2 linked regions of the Prochlorococcus marinus CUG1416 genome follow. The protein of the gene in region 1 interacts with the protein of each later gene in a pairwise test. Links are inferred from orthologs where the notes say so. Each region holds a gene or a part of one and is shown on either strand. Other genes may lie near its edges. The genes, in order: HA146_RS05580 and HA146_RS00410.

Region 1 (12,460 bases):
TTAAAAGCTCATGAAAATGGAGAATTTGGTTTACCTAATAATTCTTATATTTTAATGGGGCATTCACTTGGTGCTCTAATAGCACTTTTATATGAAGGCAATAAACCTTCTTATCAACTAGAGGACAAATGTGATTCAGCATTAAAAGACTTTGCGGTAACAAATTTATCTAAATTACTTCAATGTCAGTTGAGCGAAATGCCATTCCCTAAGAAAAATAACACTAATAAGGCCAGTGCGATAATAGGTTTTAATTCATTTGGCAGTTTATTATGGCCAAAAGAAAATAGTACAGGCATTAAAACACCAACTCTTCTAATAGGTGGTACCTATGACCTTATTACACCGTTAATGAATGAACAATTTAGAGTTTTTTCTGCTTTAAATAATCCATCAAATAGATTTCTAATTATTGAAGGAGCAAGTCATTTCTCTCCAATAAGAATTAATAAAAGTTATGAAGGAAATAATGACGTTTTCAAAATAAGTGAATCTTTTATTGGTTCAGAGCCAATATTAGTACAAGATTTATCTGCGAAATTTATAGTTGAATTTTTAAAAAATATTAAAGACCAAAAGATTCCTTCTGTAGTTAAAAACCAAAGAGATTTGGGACTTGATTTCCATCTTTTAGATCTTGAGACAATAAAAGAAATTTCCGAAAATTAGTACTCTATTCGTGGATCTAAATATGCGATTAAAATATCCACAAAGAGATTTAAAGAGACTATAAGCATAGAGGTAAAAATTACAATGCCTTGAACTAAGGTATAGTCTCTTTGAGAAATAGCTTCATGTAATCTTAAAGCTATACCTGGCCATGAAAAAGTTACCTCAAACAATAGAGCACCTCCTGCTAATGAGGCCATAGTCAAGCCAGAAATAGTGACAATTGGCAACAGAGCATTAGGCAATGCATGGTTTAAAAATATTTTTTTCCTTGATATTCCTCTACATATAGCAGCATTTACATAATCACTTTTTAATGTCTTATCCAAATTTACTCTTAATGAGCGGCTGAATATACCACTTAATAAAAAGCCAAGTGTAATCGAAGGAAGTGCGAGATGATAAAGACTATCTTTCAAAGCAATAATATTATTTGAAAGAATACTATCTAAAACTAGAAAACCTGTAATTTGAGGTTGTTGCTGAAATATTGGAAATCTACCTCCAATTGGGGAAATACTAAAAAATACAGAAAATAATAATTGCGCTAACATTGCACCCCAAAAAGGAGGGATCGCATAGGTAGCAATTCCTAATATTCTCGCAATATAATCAGTCTTTTTCCCTCTATTTCTTAAGCCAATTAATCCCAATGGGAATCCTATTAGTGTGGCACTTAATATTGAAAAGAATCCAAGCTCAAGACTTGCAGGCAATGATTTAATAATAATATTTAGGACTGGCTCTTGGGTACTAAGAGATTGGCCAAAATCTAAGTGCAATATATTTTTAATATATGAAAAATATTGATTTATTAAAGGTTCATTTAGCCCCAATTTATTTCTTAGAAATTCCCTAGAGATCTCATCTGCACCAGATCCAAGTATGGCATCGACAGGATCGCCAGGAGCTACTCTTAATAAAATAAAAACTAATGAAGAAATTATCCATAACATTATCGGTATTAATGAAATTTTTAATAAGGAATAATTTAGTAGTTTATTTAAATTTCTACTCATCAATTAACTCAAGATCACTCAAGGAAATTATTCCTGCACCATTAAAAATAGGTTTTGATATTTTATTTTGAGACCATGCTTTTTGAGAGGATATCCAAATAGGAATATAAGGTATTGAACTTGCTGCTGTTTTTTCAATTTCAACAAGATTTTCTAATCTTTTAATTCCACTTGTTTTTTCACTCTCAAGAAATAAACTTTCCACTTTATTAGATCCCCAAAAACTACCGCTGTACAATGATTCTCCCTTTTTACATATGCCATCAACTATTTCATTACAACTTAAAAGAGGGGTGAGATAGGCCTCTGGATCTGAATAAGCCCCAGTCCAATCGAGAAGAACTGCTGTATAAATTCCTAAACTTAGATTCTTATAAACTGTTGTAGATTCCACCCCATTTAGTTCAATATCAATACAATCTTTCAAAGAACTTTTAATTTCTTCTTGCCATGTCAGGGCAATAAGCTTGTCAGCTGGTACATTCGATCTATAAGTAAGAGGTATTTTCAGAATATTTCCATTACAATAATTTTCTTTTTGCAATAACCTTCTCGCTTCTAAATAATTATATTTAGGCCATAGTTCATGATTCTCTTTTTTTAATATCGGAGGAATAATTGATCTAGATGGCTTCCTTAATCCATAACTTACTTTCTCACTAATTAATTTTCTATTAAGACTTTTTGCCAAAGCCAGTCTTAAATTAAGGTTACTTAAGGGATAAGAACTCGTTTTGAGGCTTATAAAACTTAATTCAGTGAAAGGGCTATTACCTTCTTTAAACTGTTTCTTTTTACTTAAAGTATTAAGACTGTTTCTCTGACTATCATCAATAGAATTTGATAATAGCACGTCAATTTGTTTACTTTTTAAAGCCCCAAACAGAGAAGATGAATTTGAATATCCCACAAATTTAATGCCCTTATTTAATGGCTTGTCACCCCAATAATTCAAATTTGGATCAATTGATTGAACTTCATTAGAAAAGCTAGTCAGCACATACTTGCCAGTACCAACGAATTTTTCATTTAGAAACTTATCAGAATATTCTTTGTAAAATGTAGGAGATATTGGAGTTAAATTTACTGATGTAAGTAAACCATTTAAAGAACTTGATGGTTTATTCAAATTTATTATGACTGAATATTCACTTGGCGTTTCTATTGATTTAATCTTATTTCCTAAGATATAATTCATCGTTCCAATTCTTTTGAATCTATCAAAAGTAAACTTTATTGCATTTGAATTAAATGGAGTTCCATCGTGAAAAAAAACATTTTTTCTTAAATTGATAATTATTTGAAGTCTATCCTTTGAAATAATTGGCATCCCCGATGCCAATTCAGGTATTAATTCACCCTTAGAATTTAATTCATATAATGTGTCTCCCAGAGAACTAATTAATTGAATTGCTTTAAGAGTATTAGCTCTAGCTGGATCTAAAGATTCAATTTTTCCAGAACTTGCTACTATAATTTTTTTAGATATTCTTTTTGAGCCGCAAGAAGTCTGTAAAAAAGAAATTAAAATAATAAATATTGATAAAACAACTTTTTTTCTCATATTTCTTAAGTACTTAATTATTCTGAAGAATTATTTGAGCAAAAAATTTGTAAGGTTATTTGACTTATTTCTACAGCAAACGTTTTTTTAGAATTACAGGCAAAAGGCCACTCTCTCACCCAACAAATTTCTTTACCAATATTTATACCAATTACTTGAAAAGTCTTATTGCTATTTTTAATTTTTACACAAGCGCCTTTGTAAAGTTTTTCAGAACAAATTAAATTATTTTTTTTATTTTTATTGTCTAATAGTTTTGAATAAATCATTAAGGTCCAAAATCATACACTTACTTTCTTCGGTTTAACAAGCTATAAAGAAATTTGCAAACTATTTTTTTAAATACAACTTAATTGACTTGCAATAATTATTACTTCATTTAGCGAATTTATTTCATCTTTAGATTTCTCAAAATCTCCATTATTCACCTCATGAGTAATAACGACAATTTCAGCTTTGTCCTCACTTGCATCTAGTTGAACAATCGATTCAATGGATACATTATTTTTTCCAAAAATATCTCCAATCTTTCCTATTACACCTGGACTATCAAGACAAATTATTCTAAGGTAATTTTTTTTATTTATTTGCGAAGATCCAATGATATGACATTTTCTCCAGAAATCGAAAGATAATAATGGATCGATTGAATTATTATTTTTTACTGAGGCGGCATGCAGATTTAATATATCTGATACTACAGATGCAGCAGTTGGGCCACTCCCTGCACCTGGACCATACAACATTATCTCTCCAAGAGGATAAGCCTCTATTAATAAAGCATTATTAACTCCCTTTACTGTTGCCAATGGATGAGATTTTGGAATTAAAGAGGGTCCTACCCAAATATTTAAAGCAAGTGATTTATTATTATTAATCTGTCCCCTTTCGGAGAGCGCTAAAAGTTTTATTTCAAATCCTAATTTATTGGCATATTCGATATCCTTGAGATTAATTTTACTTATGCCTTCAGTATTTATCTCATCTCTTTGAATTTTCCCACCAAATGCAAGTTCACTAAGAATTGAAATCTTATCAGCCGCATCATGGCCCTCAACATCTGCAGTTGGATCAAATTCTGCATAACCAAGGCTTTGGGCCAATTTCAAGGTTTCCCTATAATCAGCTTTCTCATTTGTCATCTTAGAAAGAATAAAATTTGTTGTTCCATTTATTATCCCAACCATTTTTTTTATGCTATTACTTTTTAATGATCTTTTTAAGGGTTCAATTATGGGAATTCCACCACAAACTGCCGCCTCTGACAATATATAAACTCCTTCTTTAGATGCAGTTTTATATATTTCTTCGCCATATCTTGCAATGACTGCTTTATTTGCGGTAACAACAGATTTACCTAACTTTAATGATTGCAGAATAATATCTTTTGCCAAATCAACCCCACCCATTACTTCAACAATTACATCTATAGAGGGGTCATTAATTAATTTAAATGGATCATCAGTTAATAAATTATTATCCAGCTCAATATCCCTTTTTTTATTAAGATCTTTAACTGCTATTTTTGCAATTTCTATTTCCTTTAAAATTGGATGTGAATCAACTTCAGAACTTAATATTTTATAAATCCCTGAACCTACAGTTCCAAAACCTACAATCCCAATTCTGCATTTTCTCATTTTTTATTTCTTTTAACTTTGAGTTTAATTTTATATTATTAGACCTACAAAAATTGATTTGCTAGAGACTGCATTTTCAAAAATATATTTAAAAAACCATTTGATCGTGAAGGTGTTAAGCTTGCTTTCAAACCAGTATCTTCAATAAATTTCTTATCTATTTTAATAACTTCTTTTGGGGTTAATTCATTTAAACCAGTAATTAAAAATGCCAATAAACCCTTTGTTATTAGGGCATCAGAATATCCTTCCCAAAATAATTTACCGCTTTTAATATTTGCCTTAACAAAAACTTCTGAAACGCATCCCTTAACTTTATTTTCTTCAACAAGGATTTCACTATCTGGTTCTTTCAATTTTTTGCCTAACCACAAAATGTATTCATATTTTCTTTTTGGATCTTCTGATTTCTTCAACTTTTCTACTAATTTTGATAAATTATTGTATTTTTCCTGATTTTCCATTTTTAAAACTATAAATTAATCACTTTGTTAATTTCCTATTATACAAATATTTCTTTTTCTGTGATAAATCCCGATAAAGGAATATCCCACTCAGCTCTGGTTAATGGAATCGTACTTACACAATTAGAAGTTAATACTCCAATGCATGGAACATTTCTCCAATCATTATTTCTCCTTAATTTATCAAAATAACCTCCTCCATAACCTAATCTTGTTAAATTTTTATCAACGGAAAGACAAGGAACAAGTATCATGGTTATCTGCAAATGACTTAATGGGGAAGAGTTATTTGGACTTAGTATCCCCTCAGAATCTTTGGTAAGGGGCTTTTCATCCCATGGATAAAATAACAACTCTTTTTTACCTTTACATCTAGGCAAAGCTAAAGTAAATTTTTTCTTGAGACTTCTTATATCTACTTCATTTTTCAGAGGCCAATATATTGCTATATAACCAATATTTTTATATCCCTTAACAAATGAATCAACAAATAATCTTACATTCTTTTTTACATTTTCTCTTTGATTAAGAGAAATCCCATCTCTTAGTTTCCTAAACGAATCCCTCTCCAATTTCTTATTTTCAAAGATCGTCATATTAAATTCTCAGTTAAAGCCATCCTCATTTAGTTTTGTGAGTGCTATAGCCAATGCATCTGCTGAATCATCAGGTTTGGGAGGTTTGTTAAGCTCTAAGTTATACATAACAGCATCAAGAATATCTTTCTTAGATGCCTTTCCAGACCCAGCAATTGTTAATTTTATCTGAGCAGGTGAATATTCACTAACATGAATTTTTTTAGAGGCTAATACCATCATAATCACGCCTCTAGCCTGCACCACACTAATGGTGGTGCTTGACCTGTAAAAGAAAAATTTTTCTACCGCCGCTGCAGTTGGATTCCAATGATTTATTAGTTCATTAAGATCTTGGAATATCTCATAAAGTCTATCTTCTTCTTTTTTATCTTTAGCTGTCTCAATAACGCCGCAATCTAATAATATCTTTCTTTCATTTTCTATTTCAATTATTCCATAACCAACTCTAGCTAATCCAGGGTCGATCCCAATTATTCTCACTTTTATTAAGCTTCAGCAGACAATTGAAATTTTGAAAGATTTTCTTTTTCATCTAAATCGAATACTTTACAAAAAGCTTGGATGACTCTTTCACCTGAATCAACTTGTTCTAGAGGATCTTTTCTTAGTCTATGTCTTAAAGAACAAGAAATAACTCTTGCTATGTCATCTTCTTGCACTTCAGTTCTGCCCTCAAAGGCTGCAATTGCCCTTGCAGATCTATTTGTAACAATATCTCCACGTAAACCATCAACATCTAGTTCTCCGCAAATAGCAGATATATTCAATCTTAGGTCATCGTCCATTTGAACAGAATTTAATATTTCTTGTGCTTTAATTACCTTTTGTTGAAGTTCATCCTGTTGTTTCTCAACACTCAATGAAAACTCATCAGGATTATCGTCAAAAGAAGTTCTTTGATCTACTACTTGAACTCTTAATTCAGCATCTCTAACTGTCTTAACCTCAACACTCATTCCAAACCTATCCAATAGTTGAGGCCTTAATTCACCTTCTTCTGGATTGCCTGAACCAATAAGGACAAACCTCGCAGGATGTCGAACTGACACTCCTTCCCTTTCAACTGTATTCCATCCGGAAGCAGCCGAATCTAGAAGTACATCAACCAAATGATCATCAAGTAAATTCACTTCATCAACGTATAGTAAACCCCTATTAGCTTTAGCCAACAATCCTGGTTCGAATGCCTTAACACCTTCACTCAAAGCTTTCTCTATATCAATAGTTCCACAAAGCCTGTCTTCAGTAGCTCCTAAAGGTAAATCAACCATAGGTACTTGTTTTTGTATACTCTCTAGATTTTCTCCTTGAACAATTTTTTCAAAAACTTCTTTACTCTGCAAATCAGGATCGATCAAAGAACTATTATATTGATCGTCTTTAACAACTTCTATTGCTGGCAACAAATCGGCTAAAGCTCTAATTGTAGTAGACTTTCCAGTCCCTCTATCACCCATTATCATAACTCCTCCAATTCTTGGATCAATAACATTTAACAAGAGTGCTAATTTCATTTCTTCCTGACCAATTACAGCTGTAAAAGGGAAAACTCTTCTTTTCTTTGTTGTAGTCACAGTTTTAGTATTCTTTGATATTCAAATAATCAATAGATGTTACTTCAGAAAATGTTTTTAGTAAATATCCCATCGAATTAAAGCAACAAGTTAACAATAACTAATCAAATTTATACCTACTTATTTTTTTTTGAATTGTTCAAAAACCAGTTTATTTGATGGACAATTCCTCTTAAAACATTTATTTCGTGAATTGATGTATTTGCCCTATAAATATAATTCTTAAATTTACCTATTTTTGCTTTAGAGGTATGCTTAAGAAGATAACCAACTCCCAGAAGCATTTCCTCTATCTCCACAAATGAATCATGTATTTGTTTTGATGATGCAAGATTAAAAACTTCTAATTCCTTATTGATGTTTCCTTTGGAGGATTTATTAAATTCATACAAAACTATTGAAACTGCGTGTGAGAGATTCAAAGAAGGGTAATTCTGAGAAGTAGGGATATTGAAAGTCTTATTTGCCAGAAGTAATTCATCATTAGTTAAACCTCTATCTTCTCTTCCAAATATAATTGCTAAATTATTTATCTTTTTATAAGATAAAACCCAATTAAATATATCTTCAGAAGATGCAAACCCCGAATCTTTACTTACATCAATCCTTCCACAAGATGCGAGGACTAAATCACAATCAAAAATTGCTTTTTTAAGATCATCAAAAATCTTACAATTATAAAGATATTTTTTACCTTTAAGGGCCATTTTTTTTGCTTCTGAAGAAAAAATATCGCATTTTGGAGAAACAATTCTTAATTCTTCAACTTCAAAGTTGGAGCATAATCTTGCAACACTCCCAACATTTAAAGGACCATTTGGTTCAACTAATATGACCTTTAAATTAAAAAGATTTTTCTGCAAAATCATTCAAGGCTATGAAGGTATTTTAATAAATTAGACATATTTTCAGGATCAATTTCAAAACTTGGCATTGGAGGAGTAAGGCCACCAGTAACTTGTTTTATTATCTCTTTATCATTCAAACGTTGTGTTATTGAGTGTAAGTCTGGTCCCACTAATCCTCTTGCTGTAATTCCATGACATCCGACACAATTTGTCTTAAAAAGAGCATCTCCTTCCTTAGCAGAGCCATTAATTTGGAGAGTTTCAAGCATATATTTATTATCTTCATGATGATTCAAGAAAAATATCAAGAAACATATAAATAAAACAACAAAAACAATAAAAATCTTTTTCAAGAATTCTCTTTTATGATCTCTTTCTGCTGCAGATGATGAAGATGTTGACACAAAAAATAGTCTCTATGTAACAATTGTGAATAAGAAATTTAAAAAAAGCAAAAAAATGATCGAGCCTCTTCTATGTGGGATTGTTTTGGGGTTAGTTCCAATAACTCTTCTTGGATTATTCGTAAGTGCATGGAATCAATACAGGAGAGGTTCTGGAATGTTGGACCTTGATTAAAAATGTTAATCTTGACTGTCCATAATCTCTAACATCTATAATTTCCCATAAAGTACTTTTTTTAATATACAGGTTTGGAGAATGTTCACAAATAACTATTGAATCTTTTTTCAAAAAATTACAATTAAATATTTGAATTAAAACTAATTCATGGAAATTGACATCATATGGCGGGTCTAAATAAACAAAATCAAATTTTAATTTATTTAAATCCATAATTTTTGATGATAAGTTTCTCTCGTAATTTGGTTTTGTCCAGTTCAAAACATCTTTACAAATAACATCAATATCATTTTTTCTTACTTCGATATCTTGCAACGAAAGTAGATTTTTTAAACAAATTTTTGAGTTGTTTTTGTTTTTTTCAATTGCAATAATTTTTCTTGCACCATGATTATATGCTTCACAAGATATGGCCCCAGTTCCACTAAATAAATCTAACCAGTTACTATTTTCAACTCTATTATTCAATATATTAAATATAGCCTCCCTAACTCTTAAAGTTGTAGGTCTTGTGGAAATATTTTTTGGACTTTGGAGTCTTTTACCTCCAATTAATCTTAAGTTTGTCTTCATCAGTAATTATCAGTTATTGAATATTACTAAGCCATCTTCTCAAAAGTTTTTCTCCGGTTTTACCAGATTTTTCTGGATGAAATTGACAGGCCAATAAATTATCATTCTCAATAATCGCTGTTAATTTTTCAGAACCATAATTAACCTGAGCTGCAATAATATTGAAGTCATCTGGGATTGCATGATAGGAATGTACAAAATAGACCCAATTATTTAGTTCTTCTAGCTCTAATAAAGTATTTGTTTTTGTAGGTAAAAGTTTGCACCAACCCATGTGAGGGATTCTTTGATTGATGATATAAGGTATTTTTTGTATTTTTCCGTTTAAAATTCCAAGTCCTTGAACTTTTCCTTCATCACTAGATTCAAAAAGGAGTTGAAGACCTAAACAAATTCCTAAAAAAGACTTCCCAGTATTAATCCAGTTTTTCAAATCAGTTATCAAATCCGTATTTATAAGATTAATCATTGCAGGATCAAATGCTCCAACTCCGGGAAGTATTATCGCCTTACAATCCTTTGATTCATTAAAGTTTTTAATTAATAGTATTTCTTCTCCAAGACTTTCTAGAGATTTTGTTACGGAATGAATGTTACCCATCCCGTAGTCTATAAGTCCAATTTTATGCAAAGCTCTTTATTTATAAATGCTTAGTTAAAGTGCTGGAAAGAGTTGCTTTTGGGACAGCTCCAACAACAGTATCAACCTTTTGACCTCCTTTAAAGATCATTAATGTTGGAATACTTCTAATTCCATATTGACTCGCAACATTTGGGTTTTCATCTGTATTTAATTTAAAAACTTTAATTTTCCCTTCAAAGTCTTTTGAGATTTCTTCTACAACTGGTGCAACCATCCTACATGGGCCACACCATGGTGCCCAAAAATCAACCAATACTGGTAGATCACTTTGCAGTACATCCTTGTCAAATGAAGAATCAGTTACGGCTGGAGCTGATGACATAATTTACGTATTCCTTTTAGAAAATTTAGCAGGCAAATCTTTTAAGTGATGATTTCATTACAGATAAAATAAGATAAGTAACAAAATATCTAAAAAAGCCCGACTAATCGGGCGATTTAGTGTGTGAGGAGTATGGGGTTTCCCCCATCGTTTAATAATAACTCCTAATGCGAAAATTGTTCAATTAAATGCTTAATTAACTAAGTTTTTATAATTTTACTCAAAATAAACTATTTACCCATCCCAATCTGCTGAGCTTTTTGATAAACCTTACCCTCTGTTAGAAGAGATGGTGCAATAACTATTTCAACCTCTTGCATTTCTTTAATGTTTTTAGCCCCAAGGGTACTCATTGAAGTTCTAATAGCACCTAATAAATTATGTGTACCATCATCAAGTAAGGCAGGTCCTTTAATTATCCTTTCTAATGATCCTGTAGACCCAACTTCTATTCTTGTACCCCTTGGCAATAAAGGACTGGGAGTAGCCATACCCCAGTGAAATCCTTTACCTGGAGCATTTGAGGATTTAGCTATTGGCGAGCCAATCATTACAGCATCTGCACCACATGCTAAACATTTACAAATATCTCCTCCGGTCACAATTCCTCCATCCCCGATAATAGGAATATAACGACCACTTTCTCTAAAATAATCATCTCTTGCAGAACTACAATCAGCAATTGCAGTTGCTTGAGGGATTCCAATACCCAATACACCTCTTGAAGTACATGCTGCTCCAGGGCCTATACCAACCATTAATCCTGCTACTCCAGCATGCATAAGAAGTTTGGCAACTTCATAAGTAACACAATTGCCAGCTACAACTGGGACTTTCATAGATTTACAGAGATCTTTGATATTTAAGGTTTCTTTACCTTCCATACCAAGATGCTCAGTAGAAACGACGGTTCCTTGAAGGAAAAATAAATCTATATTGGAATTATTAAGGGTTTCTTTAAATTTAATGGCCGCCTGGGGAGTCCCACTAAAGGCAGCAATACCTCCTTTTTCTTTAACCTCATTTATTCTTTTTAAAATCAATTCCTCCTTAACGGATTCACTGTATATCCTCTGCATTAATGGAACAAAATCATTTTTCCCGACTGATGCTATTTGATTTAATATTTTATCAGGATTTTCATATCGTGTTTGTATGCCCTCCATATTAATAACACCAAGGGCACCTAATTTGGTAAGTTCTACAGCCGTATTAACATCAACGACGCTGTCCATAGCACTAGCCACAATTGGAACTTCTCTCTTTAAATCACCTAAGAACCATGAAGGATCAGTCAAATCGTAATCAAGTGTTCTTTCTCCAGGGACTAAAGCTATTTCATCAATGCCATAAGCCCTTCTGACTTTTTTGTTTAAACCAAGTTCAATATTCACGGAATTTTTCATTTATTCTGATTAAATTAACAACTAAAGGGGTAATAAGCCAAGGTTTATTCAAAAACAACAGTTTTTTTTTTTATTTGTGTGTAAATGTGAGTATTTGGGAATTAAATATATCTTTTTTTTTATTCATTCTGACAATCAGCGATTATTATTAAATAAAGGTTTTTTGTATGTCTGATATTGTAGATTCCGGGAACTCTGGATTAAGCGAAGATAACGATCGAATTATTCAGACCGACTTGAGAAATGAGATGTCTCGCTCTTATCTAGAGTATGCAATGAGCGTCATAGTTGGTCGTGCGCTTCCAGATGCAAGGGATGGATTAAAGCCTGTTCATAGAAGAATTCTTTATGCAATGTATGAACTTGGGTTAACTAGCGGCAGGCCTTACAGAAAATGTGCAAGAGTTGTTGGGGAAGTACTTGGCAAATACCACCCCCATGGTGACACTGCTGTTTATGATGCTTTGGTTAGGATGGCTCAGGATTTTTCTATGAGGATGCCACTTATAGATGGTCATGGAAATTTTGGTTCGGTAGATAACGACCCTCCCGCAGCC
Region 2 (12,727 bases), on another replicon or contig:
ATTTGAGTAAGTTTTGAAATGTTTAATAAAGTATCTAAATCATTTATTAGAGGTTTCAAAGCGATCTGAGGATTTAACGAAAGATTCTGTTGAGGATTGAAAAATTTCTCAAAGTAAAGTCTTAATGTTGCACCCTTAGTTCCAGTTCCAGAAAGGCGCACAATTACTCGTGAATTATCATCAAGCACCAATCTTAAACCTTGATTTTCACTTGTGGAATTATCAACGGGATCTAAATATGAAAAGTTATCCGCAACTTTAACTAAATGGCCAGCAAAACTATTTCCTTTTAAATGTTCGAGCATAGAAGTTAGGTTACCAAAGATTTGATTAGCAATATTTGAGGGAATTGCCTCATAATCATGTCTTGAATAATAATTCCTACCAAATTGTTTCCAATGATTCTGCATCAAATCACTTACGGAACATTTTTTTTCAGCTAAAACTTGTAACCAATACAAAACTGCCCATAGTCCATCTTTCTCTCTCACATGATTACTACCTGTTCCGAAACTTTCTTCTCCACATAAAGTAATTAAATTAGAGTCTAAAAGATTTCCAAAAAATTTCCAGCCAGTAGGTGTCTCGAAACAAGGTATATTTAATACTCGAGCAACATTATCAACCGCTGAGCTGGTTGGCATGGATCGTGCCACACCTGTAATACCATCTTTATAACCAGGGACATATTTTGTGTTAGCAGTGATAACTGCAAGGCTATCACTAGGATTTACAAAACATCCACTTCCTAAAATCATATTCCTATCTCCATCTCCATCGCATGCAGCACCAAAACTATAAGATTTTTTATTTAATAACAAATCAGCCAAGTGCGATGCGTAAGTAAGATTAGGATCAGGATGTAAACCTCCAAAATCTTTTAACGGGTTACCATTCATGACACAATCATTTGCAAGACCCATTTTTTCAACAAAAATATTTTTTGCATATGGGCCTGTAACCGCATTCATTGCATCAAAGATTAACGAGAAGTCTTTTTTTAGAAAATCACTAATTTGATCAAAATCAAAAATTTTCTCCATCAAATTAGAATAATCTTTTAATCCATCAATAATTTCTAAGGTAGTTTCACCGTAAGGATAAGTTCCATATTCACTAAAATCAGGTAATTGAATATTACAAATTTTATAACTAGTTAGTAATTGTGAAGCCTTGAAAATCTTATTAGTAATTATCTCAGGAGCTGGGCCACCATTAGAGATATTCAATTTCACTCCAAAGTCGCCATCAATCCCACCAGGATTATGGCTTGCAGAAAGAATAATTCCACCAATAGCGTTTTCTTTTCTAATTAAGTGTGATGTCGCAGGAGTAGATAATAAACCGTATTTTGGAACAATAACCTTTTGAACTTTATGAGCAATGCATATTTGGACAATTTTTTCTATTGCTTCAATATTGCCATATCTTCCATCACCACCAACTACTAATGTTGAACCTTTTAAATCTTCCAATGATTGTAAGATTGCTTCAATAAAAACTTCTAAATAATGTTCTTCCTGAAACTTTAAAGTACTTTTTCTTAAACCAGAAGTGCCTGGTTTTTGATCTAGAAAAGGAGAATTGATATGAATTACACTAACTTGAGTCATATTTTTAAGAAACTTCCAAAAATCTAACTAAATTAATGAGGCATTTCGGAAGTTCTTAACATAGCGATAAACCATAATGAAGAAATTAATAATGCACTAAGAATTCCATAGTTAACACCAAATTTAGAAATTGTAATTGGAACTATTAGTGGAAACGTTAATGCCCCAAACAATGGAGTAAAAGCTACAATTTTTTTCAGCATTAATTTAATTTATTAAAACCATTCAGTCTGAGCATTATCTTTCTCATTAGTATCGTCAAGTGGCGTAGTTCTATCAAATTTCATTGATATACTTTTTTCTTGCTTACCAGATACATCAACAGCTTTAATATCATATTTTTGAGTCCCATCTCTAAATGGAACTTGAATTCTAAAAGTACCATCTGCAGCAAGAGGTACATCTTCTCCACCTATTGTCAGTTTTGCAGAAGGCTCTGTAGCTCCATAAACAATTAATTCAGCATCAGCAACGAGCCAAAAAGATCTATTTTTAACAATCCCGCTTCCAGAATCATTTAAACCTGATGACCATTTACCAGCACCTGAGTCTGTAAGATTATCATTGAGGTTGGTTGAATTTACATTTTCCATAAATTCTTCAGAACCAACTTTTCTTCTGAGAGGAATGTTAGTCGCTGCTTGATATAACCTTTCATGTATACCATTTTGTTCTGAAACCACAGGATTTGAAATATCTGGGATTGACTCAGACGTAGAATCCAAATTAAAAGGTACAAATTTATCAAGAATTAGCTCAGAAGGATGAGAGCCAGGAACGTGGCTTATAGAAGAAAATGCCAATGACATCCAGTTAAAACCATATTTGTAACCTAATTCAACTTTATAGTCTCTATCTGCAAGTGGGATTGGCAAATACCACTCAGTACTATAACTATCAACTGCTATCTCCCTTAGTGTTCCTTGATTCAAATTGCTTCCTTCAGAACCAGATGCATCAAATAATCGTAAACATAATTTATTGGCTCCCAAAGATTGTGCTTTTTCTCTATCTGCATCAGAAATTTGCCAAAAAACATAAGCCCAATCTGGATCTCGAGGTAGGAAAACTACATTAGTTTTAACTTCTTCACTGCTATTTAAGGTGTTGGAGTGAAAAGTATTCTCAGGATTTGACTGGGCTTTAGTAATATTTGTTTTCTTAGTGGATTTTTCTTGATATTTCAAAATTAAGTCAACTAAAACAGCCTTTGTTTTACGACTATATAAGGGTACTGATAATTTGCTTGCTTCTTGACGTAATTGTCTGAGGGTTAGTGAGAGTAATTGATCTTTATTCATGATCCCATCAGCCACTTTAAAATCTCCGTTTTTGTTTGGGATCAGTATGTTCTTTTTTTTTGGCATTTGTGTGTCTTTTAGCCCTGTCGTCAGGATCCTCTGACTACACAAAAATTTGTAAAATTAGTATTTCTCGTGAAAAGAGTTGGTACTAAAGGAGTTAATTAATTTTCAGAGTTTGTTTAAATGTATATTAATTTTCTTTTTTTTTAAATTTTATTACCTGAATTTGTTAACGACTCAACAAAAATATATTTTTTCTTCGGGATCAATTTAAAGAGAATTCAGCATTGTTTGACTAGAAGTACTAAATCATCTATCTTTAAATCCTCAATACTTTTACCTATTTTTTTTGAAAAAGTACTTAATTTTTTCGAAGTCGATTCTAACTGCTCATAAAAAAGATCACTAAATTCTTTATCATCAAATTTTTTAGATTGGTTATCACACCATTCTCTCAGGGGATTTTTATTTTTATATTCAAAACTATTATCTAAATTGATCATTTTTAAAATCTGGAGGCAATGAGCGAGTATTCTTAAATGATGTTTCTGCATTATAGGCAGATCAAGATTATCAATTTCTTGAATATTTTCTATGTTTAATGGGTTAGAAAAGGGATCAAGATGATTAGACATTAATTTTTAGTTTTAATAAAGGGAAAAAACTCAATATTGGGGGTATCTTTCGTTTAAAGTATATAAAGCTAATTGTAATAAGTTATTTTTGATAGCATGGTTAACGAAAATTTAGTTAAAGATGTAGTAAAAGAGCCTTACAAATATGGTTTCGTTACTGATATTGAAACTGAAAAAATAGCAAAGGGATTAAATGAAGATATCATAAGATTAATTTCGCAGAAAAAAGAAGAGCCAAAATTTCTTCTTGATTTTAGATTAAAAGCCTTTAAAAAATGGCAAAAAATGAAAGAGCCTAATTGGGCAGGATTAGGATATAAACAAATTGATTACCAAGATATAATTTATTACTCTGCTCCTAAGCAAAAAGAAAAAATTTCTAGTTTAGATGAAGTTGATCCCAAACTTCTTGAGACTTTTGACAAATTGGGAATACCACTTACGGAGCAAAAAAAACTCACAAATGTAGCAGTAGATGCTGTCTTTGATAGTGTTTCTATAGCCACGACTTTTAGAGAAGAACTTGCTGAACATGGAGTTATATTTTGCTCAATTAGTGAAGCAGTAAAAAATCACTCGGACCTGATTGAAAAATATATAGGTACAGTAGTTCCACCTAGTGATAATTATTTTGCAGCACTAAATTCTGCTGTTTTTAGTGATGGTTCTTTTGTTTATATCCCAAAAGGTGTTACATGTCCCATGGACCTATCTTCCTACTTCAGAATTAATAGTGGAGATTCTGGACAATTTGAGAGAACACTTATCATTGCTGAAGAATCAAGTTCTGTAAGTTATTTAGAAGGTTGTACAGCACCAATGTTTGATACAAATACCCTACATGCTGCCGTTGTGGAACTCATAGCTCTAGATGATGCTTCAATAAAATATTCAACAGTACAAAATTGGTATTCGGGTAATGAAGAAGGTGTTGGGGGCATTTTTAATTTTGTCACCAAGAGAGGAAAATGTTTAGGTAAAAGAAGTAAGATTAGTTGGTCTCAAGTTGAAACAGGGTCTGCAATTACATGGAAATATCCTAGTTGTCTCCTATTAGGGGAAGAATCTGTAGGAGAATTTTATTCAGTAGCACTCACTAATAATCTTCAGCAAGCAGATACCGGCACAAAAATGATCCATATTGGCCCTAAAACCAAGTCAACTATTGTAAGCAAAGGTATCAGTGCAGGTAATTCAAAAAATAGCTATAGAGGCCTTGTGAAAATGGGAACAAAAGCTACAGGATCAAGAAATTACAGTCAATGTGATTCAATGTTAATAGGGGATCAGGCTTCTGCAAATACATTCCCATACATCAAATCTCAACAACCCAATTCTGAAATTGAGCATGAAGCAAGCACATGTAGAATCTCTGAAGATCAACTTTTTTATCTCCAAAGCAGAGGTATAGAATTTGAGGAGGCAATATCTATGATGGTCAGTGGTTTCTGCAGAGATGTATTTAATCAATTACCTATGGAATTTGCTGCTGAGGCTGATAAGTTACTGGCACTCAAACTCGAGGGATCAGTAGGTTAATTAATCAATTTCTAAACCGAAATGCAAAGTCAAATGAAAGAATCAGATCCAATATTAGAAATTGACAATCTCTTTGCATCTACTGATAATCTTCCAATTTTAAAGGGGGTTTCACTTTCTGTTTATCCAGGAGAAATCCATGCCATTATGGGAAGAAATGGCTGTGGTAAAAGTACTCTTTCCAAAATTATTGCAGGGCACCCCTCTTATAACACTACAAATGGTGATATAAAATTTTTAGGTGAAAATATCAACTCTCTAGAACCCGAAGAAAGATCTCAATCAGGAATTTTCCTTGGTTTCCAATATCCAATAGAAATTCCAGGCGTTAGTAATCTTGAATTTCTTAGAGTTTCAACGAACGCTAGAAGAAAATTCCTTAACAAAGAAGAATTAGACACTTTTGATTTTGAGGAATTAGTTAAAGAAAAGTTAGAACTTGTGAAAATGGATCAGGCATTCCTATCAAGGAGTGTGAATCAGGGATTTTCTGGAGGTGAAAAGAAAAGAAATGAAATTCTGCAGATGGCTTTACTTGAGCCCAAGATAGCAATATTAGATGAGACCGATTCTGGTCTAGATATTGATGCTCTTAGAATAGTCGCATCAGGAATTAAAAAAATATCTAACACACAAACTGGAATTATATTAATTACTCACTACCAAAGATTACTAGATGAAATTGAACCAAATTATGTACATGTTATGGCAGACGGACAAATTATAAAAACTGGTGGGAGTGATCTTGCATTAGAACTTGAAAAAAAAGGTTATGAATGGACTGATAACTTTGTAAAAGAGACTTAAATAAATGGAAATTATTGAAAAAATAAAAACCAATAAATTAGTTGAAAATCAAACAGACATACAAAAAATCTGTCTTAATAAATTAAAATCAAGTCCACTGCCTAATCCTAAAAGTGAACTATGGAGACTTTCAAATAAGTCAAAATTTTCAAACTTTTTAGACTATTCGGTTAATGAAAAAGATCTGAAATCTGATACACCCTATCCGAAAAATTCTCAAAGTACTATTAGATTAATAATTGGAGATAATTGCCAAATTAAGCTAATTGAGGAAAATTATTCAATACAACAATTAAGTGAGGATGAATTAGATAAATATATTAAAGAACAGATATCCTGTTTTGATCAAAACGAAAATTGGAGTGACCTTTTAAATCTGTCTTTAAGTTGTAAAAAGAATATCTTGGGATTAAAAATAAATGGATCAAAAATACCTCCTATTGAAATCTTTAGTCATGCATCAAGTAACTCTTTAAACGCAAAAACCCTGGTAATATTGTTAGAAAAAAATTGTGATATTGAATTATTACAAGTAAATCTTGGAAAAGAAAAATCTTCATTATCTCAATCAACGTTCTTTTGCTTAAAAGAAAATAGTTCCGTAAATCATGGTGTTGTTTCTTACGGTGAAAACGAATCAAATTTATTAAATTCTCTCAATGTAATTCAACAAAAAAATAGTGAATACAATTTGGGATCTTTACATTTCAAATTCAATTATGCAAGATTTGAAATTAATATTAAGCAATCTGAAGGAAACGCTAAAACCAATATCAAAGGTATGCAAATAACAAAAAAAGATGAACAAATTTCTACTTATACCAAAATAGATTTTAATGGCCCAAATGGATTTCTAGATCAAATCAACAAATCACTTGCTGACGATAAATCACATGCAATATTTGAAGGTTCAATCATAGTTCCGAAAATTGCTCAGAAAACTGATGCTTCCCAATTAAGCAGAAATTTACTTTTATCAGATCTCGCACAAATAGATACCAAACCTCAATTAGAAATAATTGCTGATGATGTCAAATGCAAACATGGAGCTACAATTTCACAACTCAATGAAGAAGAACTTTTTTATATGCGAACAAGAGGGATCACATTAGCAGAAGCAAATAAACTACAATTAAGTTCTTATTTTCAAGAAATAATTTCATTTATTCCCGTTTCAAAAGATAGATGGGATTTGCTTGATAAACTTTTAAATGAGCATTAATGGAAACGATTCTAAATTTTCCTGAAATAACTAAAAAAGACTTTCCTCTTTTAAATAAGAACTTAACAAGTAATGAGCAAATCATTTATTTAGACCATGCTGCAACAACTCAAAAACCAATACAAGTCTTAAAAAAAATTGATTATTATTATAGAAACTTTAATGCCAATGTACATAGAGGCGCACATCAGTTAAGTGCAAAAGCAACAGAAGAATTTGAAAATGCAAGATATTTAATTAGCAAATATATAAAAGCGAATTCAACAAAAGAAATTATTTTCACAAGAAATGCTACTGAAGCAATAAATCTAGCGGCTAGATCATGGGGCGAATCTTCATTAAGAGAAAACGATGAAATCCTCTTATCAATAATGGAGCATCATAGCAATATTGTTCCATGGCAAATGATTGCAGCAAAAAATAAATGCAAATTAAAATTTATAGGTATAGACAAAAATGGGAAATTAGATATAGACGATTTTAAATCAAAACTAACATCTAGAACTAAGCTTGTTAGCCTAGTACATGTTAGTAATACTCTAGGTTGCTGTAATCCAATCAAAGAGATAACTAAATTAGCCAAACAAAAAGGTTCTTTAGTTTTAATAGACGCATGTCAAAGTTTAGCGCATCAAAAACTAGATGTAATTGATCTTGATATAGATTTCTTAGCAGGATCAGGACATAAACTTTGCGGTCCTACAGGTATTGGTTTCCTCTGGTCAAGAAAAGAAATCCTAGAAAAGATTCCTCCTCTCTTCGGAGGTGGCGAAATGATTCAAGATGTTTTTGAAGAGAAGAGTACTTGGGCAGAGCTACCTCATAAATTTGAAGCTGGAACCCCAGCCATTGCAGAAGCAATAGGTCTTGCAGAAGCGATTAATTATATAAACAATATTGGATTGGATGAAATTCATGAATATGAAAAGACTATTACTAAATATTTATTTGAAAAATTAAATAAAATAGACAATGTTGAAATTTTAGGTCCATCGCCTGAGATAGATCCAGACAGAGCATCACTTGCCACCTTTTATATAAAAAATATACATTCAAACGATATTGCAGAAATTCTTGATTCAAAAGGAATTTGCATCAGAAGCGGGCATCATTGCTGTCAACCTCTTCACAGATACATTGGAATTAAATCAACAGCAAGAATTAGCATGAATTTCACAACCAATAAGGAAGAAATTGATATTTTCATAGAAAAATTAAAAGATACTATTGATTTTCTAAAAATAAATTCTTAAATATTCAAAGCATTTTTTAAAAAATCCTGAGATTTTTGAATTACTACTTCTTTGGTTTCTATATTTTTAAACCCGTGCCCTTCATTTTCAAAAAAAATAACTTCTGAATATTTATTATTCTGAATCAAAATTTCTTGAATTTTTAAAGTTTGTTTATAAGAAATAACTGTATCTTTTTTTCCATGAAACAATAAGATAGGTTTTTTTATTTTGTTAATATTATTTATCGGCGATCTATTTATGTAATCATAATGATTTGTTGCATAATCTCCTAACAAAGAATTTAAATAATCTTTTTCAAACCTATGAGTGTTGTAATGCATATCCTTCAAATCAATAACTGGATATTTACATATTGCAGCTGTAAAAATAGACCCATATAACAAACAATTTAGGGCTGTTAACCCACCAGCACTATTACCAGAAATTAATACTTTTTCACTATCAACTAGATTTGATTTAGTTAATTCAAGAGCTATTGCTTTGCAATCATAAGAATCAACAATACCCCACTTATAATTCAATCTCTCTCTATATGCTTTGCCAAATCCTGATGATCCTCCATAATTAACTTCAGCAACAAAAAATCCCTTCGCGGTCCAATATTGAACTTCAGAATTATATGATCCATCAAAAAATGAAGTTGGTCCGCTGTGAGCTCTAACAAGGAGCGGTGGCTTTCTAAAATTTTCAACAAGCGGTTTATAAAGAAAAGAATGAGTAGATTGATCTTCAAAACCTTTAAACCAAAAAGATTCAGGCTTTGAACAATCTTGTATATGTACAAAATTTATTTTCTCAATAAAATTTGATGAAACTTTTTCCGCAAAATCAATTTCAAGTAAATTCGACAAAAAATCAAATCCATAACCTTTAAAAACTACTTTCTTCTCAAAAGCACTAAAGTCACTTATTGCAGTAAACGGAGTAGAAAATTCTTTTACAAATTCAAGATATTTATATTGTTCCACTATCAAATTATTTTCTTTTTTTGCTAAACAAAATAAATTTTTGATAGTCCCTGAAAAAAATGTTATTCCCGAGACCCATTGCGGTACACCATATTCAATCAAATTTCTCTCTACTCTTTTCTGAATAAAAATATTCTCAATTTCACTCACATCTAAAAACAATAAGTTCCACCATCCAGAACTATCTTCAGAACATACTAAAAGTGTTTCACTTATCCAATAGGGTTGAAAAAAAGAAACCTTTTTTTTTGCATTGATCAGCTTATTTGAGAATTTTTTTATTTGTTGTATCCCTCCATCTGAGTCTATTTGAGCAAAAAACAGATCATTTTTCTCCCAGGGCATATATGGAGAATCCCACTCGATCCAAGAAAGTAAGCTAGTAGAAGTATTAGAAGATAAATCTCCCGCGAAATTTTTAAATTTTTTTATTCTATGAATATCTTGTTTAGTTTTTTTTAAGTTTAAAGAAAATAAATAATCTCTATTATTTATTTCGCAAATACCATACAAAAAAAATTTCTCAGAAATAACAAATGAAGAATCGAAATTTCCCTCAATTGATTTAGATAGTTGTCTAGGTTCTTGAACTGAATCAAGATATTTATTTTGACTTCTATCATTTGATGCTACCTCTTTAAAAATTTGAAACCATACTGCCTTTGTCAACTGATCTATCCATATCAGATAAAAATTATTTTTAAAATCTATACATTTATAAGATTTACCACCATATCCATGAAAATTATTTTTAATATTATATTTTTTACTAGTTAATTTTTGAGGCAATGCATCTTTTTCATTAAATGGTCTGGCAAAAATGGCATTTTGATTTTGACCTTCTCCAACAACATCAATCCAAAAAATGATATCCCTAATAATAGTTAATTCCTTAAAAGCTTTTTTTTTAGATACATTTTGCCTAACTTTTAACTTATCATCATTACCCATTTTAAAAACTATAAAGAAAGTAAATTAAAGTGCTAATATTTTTATAGCTAAACTCTTTACTAAAAACTTTTTAACGTGGCAAACCATTTTTCACAACTTGCAAAAAAGTCAAGAACAAATGGGGACTCGGAAAAAATTGCAAAAGAACAAACAGGTAAGCCATCTCTAGACATCTATAAACTTGGTGATGATGTATTAAGACAAAATTCCCAAAGAATAACTAAGGTTGATGAATCGATTAGAAAACTTGCTAGAGAAATGCTTCAAAGCATGTATGCAGCTAAAGGAATTGGACTTGCTGCACCTCAAATTGGCATTAACAAAGAGCTTCTTGTCATAGATGTAAATTTTGAAGATTCAGCCGCAGAACCCTTAATATTAATCAATCCAGAAATTACAGACTATGGAACAACCCTTAATTCATACGAAGAAGGCTGCTTGAGTATACCTGGTGTCTATTTGAATGTAGTAAGACCATCAACTATCAAATTAAAATTTAGAGATGAAATGGGGAGACCACGTAAAATGAAAGCAGATGGACTTCTAGCAAGATGTATTCAACACGAAATGGATCACTTAAATGGAATATTATTTGTTGATAGAGTTACATCAAAAGATGATTTAAACAAAGAACTTATAAAAGAAGGCTTTAACGAAAAAGACGTTATTTCTATTAATTAATTTAATGACTGAAACTACAATATTTCAAAAAATAATTAATGAAGAAATTCCCTGCGAAAAGCTTTATGAAGATGAGTTTTGTATTGCTTTTAATGATATCCAGGCACAAGCTCCAGTACATTTTTTAGTTATTCCTAAAAAGCCAATTATCAGTTTATTAGAATGTATTGAAGAAGATGCAACTTTATTAGGTCATCTACTCTTTGTGGGTAGTGAAATAGCTAAATCAAAAAATTTAACAAATTGGAGGACAGTAATTAATACTGGAGCAGAATCAGGACAAACGGTTTTTCATTTACATATTCATTTTTTATCTGGAAGAAAAATGAATTGGCCCCCAGGTTAAAACTCTCGAAATCAAAGTATATGGGTTATAAATAAGAAAAAAGCAAAATGAATACACCAGATTCAATAAAAACAGAATCCAAAAATTTATTAAATTTAATCTCAAAAAATTGGGAAGAATTAGATGATTCCCTCAAAACTAAGTTAAAAAAAATTTGGAGGGTTTTAACTTATAAATGGCAATTACAAATTTTATTAAATTTACCTTTTCTACTATGGTGGGCATTAGATAAATCTTTTACAAAAGTACATGAGTTTGATGCAACAATATTGAATTACTTAAATTTACCTGACTGGGCACTTTCATTTATTGGCTTTGGTCAATAGACTTCTAAAAGATATAATTTATGTTATAAAATTTGTCGAGTAATGAATAAAGCCGTTAAAAATAAATCAAAACTACTTTACCAATTAAGAAAATTAAGGAAGTTATCCCAGCCATTTTTTCTCCCCATAGATCAATGTAATGGATTTCAATTCATTTGGCTTTTGATTTCTCTTTTATTTTGTGTTGGTGGAGTAGTACTTGTTGGTCTTACAGGAATAATCAGTTTTTTTGAAAGCTTTCAACCAATTTTTCTTGAAAAGTATTTCGGCGGCGTAGTAAATACTGTCAATTCAATTTGGGCTGGTGGCTGGGGATTGCTTTTCTCTGCCTTATTTTTAATTGGGTCAGGGAGCTTTTTCAGCTTAAGACGGCAATTAAAAAACCGTAGATGGTTACATTGGTTATTCCTTGCGATAATTGTATTAATGCTTTTAGCTGTAAACGGAATAAACGCAGGGATAGGATTTATCGCAAGAGATTTAACAAATGCTTTGGTAGAAAAACAAGAAGCTGGATTTTATCGGATTTTAGGGATTTACGCTTGTTGTTTTGCTGTTGCTCTACCAATACGTGTTTCTCAAATATTTTTCACATATAAATTAGGAATAATTTGGAGAGAATGGCTTTCAAAAAGTTTAGTCAAAGATTATATGACTAATAAAGCTTATTACCAATTAAATCCAAATGATGAAGAACAAACTGATGTAGATAATCCTGATCAAAGAATCACAGATGATACCCGAGCTTTTACCGGACAAAGTCTGTCTTTTACATTAGGTATTTTTGATGCATTACTAACATTTTCTCTTAATATTCTTATTTTGTGGAGTATCAGTACATCACTTACCTTTTCTTTATTTGGTTACGCTGCATTTGCAACTTCTATCCTTCTAATTGCTGGTAAAAATCTTGTAAAGATAGACTTTGATCAACTCAGATACGAAGCAGATTTTCGATATGGCTTAGTACATATTAGAGATAATGCTGAATCAATAGCCTTTTACTCTGGGGAGAATCCTGAACGAAGTGAAACTGAAAGGCGATTAGGAGAAGTGGTGAGAAACTTTAATTTACTGAT

What was found.
Region 2: the proteins of HA146_RS05580 (region 1) and HA146_RS00410 interact in binary tests that used the Escherichia coli proteins (3 or more experiments, as listed by UniProt). The link is inferred for Prochlorococcus marinus CUG1416 from one-to-one orthologs.

What each region holds. Positions count from the first base shown.
Region 1 is NZ_JAAORM010000004.1:30,685-43,144, forward strand. What follows is about bases 3,647-6,379. They hold HA146_RS05580 (SufE family protein), read right to left. Parts: upstream 5,357-6,379; coding sequence 4,937-5,356; downstream 3,647-4,936. Other genes in these bases: HA146_RS05575 (homoserine dehydrogenase), read right to left, coding at 3,647-4,892; HA146_RS05585 (5-formyltetrahydrofolate cyclo-ligase), read right to left, coding at 5,395-5,952; ruvC (crossover junction endodeoxyribonuclease RuvC), read right to left, coding at 5,962-6,379. Outside these bases: HA146_RS05555 (alpha/beta fold hydrolase), read left to right, coding at 1-669; HA146_RS05560 (ABC transporter permease), read right to left, coding at 666-1,688; HA146_RS05565 (ABC transporter substrate-binding protein), read right to left, coding at 1,681-3,252; HA146_RS05570 (hypothetical protein), read right to left, coding at 3,270-3,521; more of HA146_RS05575, read right to left, coding at 3,591-3,646; more of ruvC, read right to left, coding at 6,380-6,435; bchI (magnesium chelatase ATPase subunit I), read right to left, coding at 6,441-7,529; HA146_RS05600 (RNA methyltransferase), read right to left, coding at 7,646-8,398; HA146_RS05605 (c-type cytochrome), read right to left, coding at 8,395-8,781; petG (cytochrome b6-f complex subunit V), read left to right, coding at 8,837-8,956; imidazole glycerol phosphate synthase subunit HisH, read right to left, coding at 9,546-10,163; trxA (thioredoxin), read right to left, coding at 10,174-10,497; HA146_RS05630 (GuaB3 family IMP dehydrogenase-related protein), read right to left, coding at 10,728-11,891; gyrA (DNA gyrase subunit A), read left to right, coding at 12,071-12,460. UniProt on the Escherichia coli protein: Participates in cysteine desulfuration mediated by SufS. Cysteine desulfuration mobilizes sulfur from L-cysteine to yield L-alanine and constitutes an essential step in sulfur metabolism for biosynthesis of a variety of sulfur-containing biomolecules.
Region 2 is NZ_JAAORM010000001.1:76,406-89,132, reverse strand. Bases 6,247-9,246 are described here. They hold HA146_RS00410 (aminotransferase class V-fold PLP-dependent enzyme), read left to right. Parts: upstream 6,247-7,119; coding sequence 7,120-8,373; downstream 8,374-9,246. Other genes in these bases: HA146_RS00405 (alpha/beta hydrolase family protein), read right to left, coding at 8,370-9,246; HA146_RS00415 (SufD family Fe-S cluster assembly protein), read left to right, coding at 6,247-7,120. Outside these bases: HA146_RS00445 (alpha-D-glucose phosphate-specific phosphoglucomutase), read right to left, coding at 1-1,613; HA146_RS00440 (hypothetical protein), read right to left, coding at 1,646-1,816; HA146_RS00435 (DUF4912 domain-containing protein), read right to left, coding at 1,829-2,929; HA146_RS00430 (hypothetical protein), read right to left, coding at 3,199-3,552; Fe-S cluster assembly protein SufB, read left to right, coding at 3,649-5,091; Fe-S cluster assembly ATPase SufC, read left to right, coding at 5,113-5,898; more of HA146_RS00415, read left to right, coding at 5,903-6,246; more of HA146_RS00405, read right to left, coding at 9,247-10,295; def (peptide deformylase), read left to right, coding at 10,371-10,976; HA146_RS00395 (histidine triad nucleotide-binding protein), read left to right, coding at 10,981-11,322; HA146_RS00390 (hypothetical protein), read left to right, coding at 11,370-11,648; HA146_RS00385 (ABC transporter ATP-binding protein/permease), read left to right, coding at 11,691-12,727. UniProt on the Escherichia coli protein: Cysteine desulfurases mobilize the sulfur from L-cysteine to yield L-alanine, an essential step in sulfur metabolism for biosynthesis of a variety of sulfur-containing biomolecules.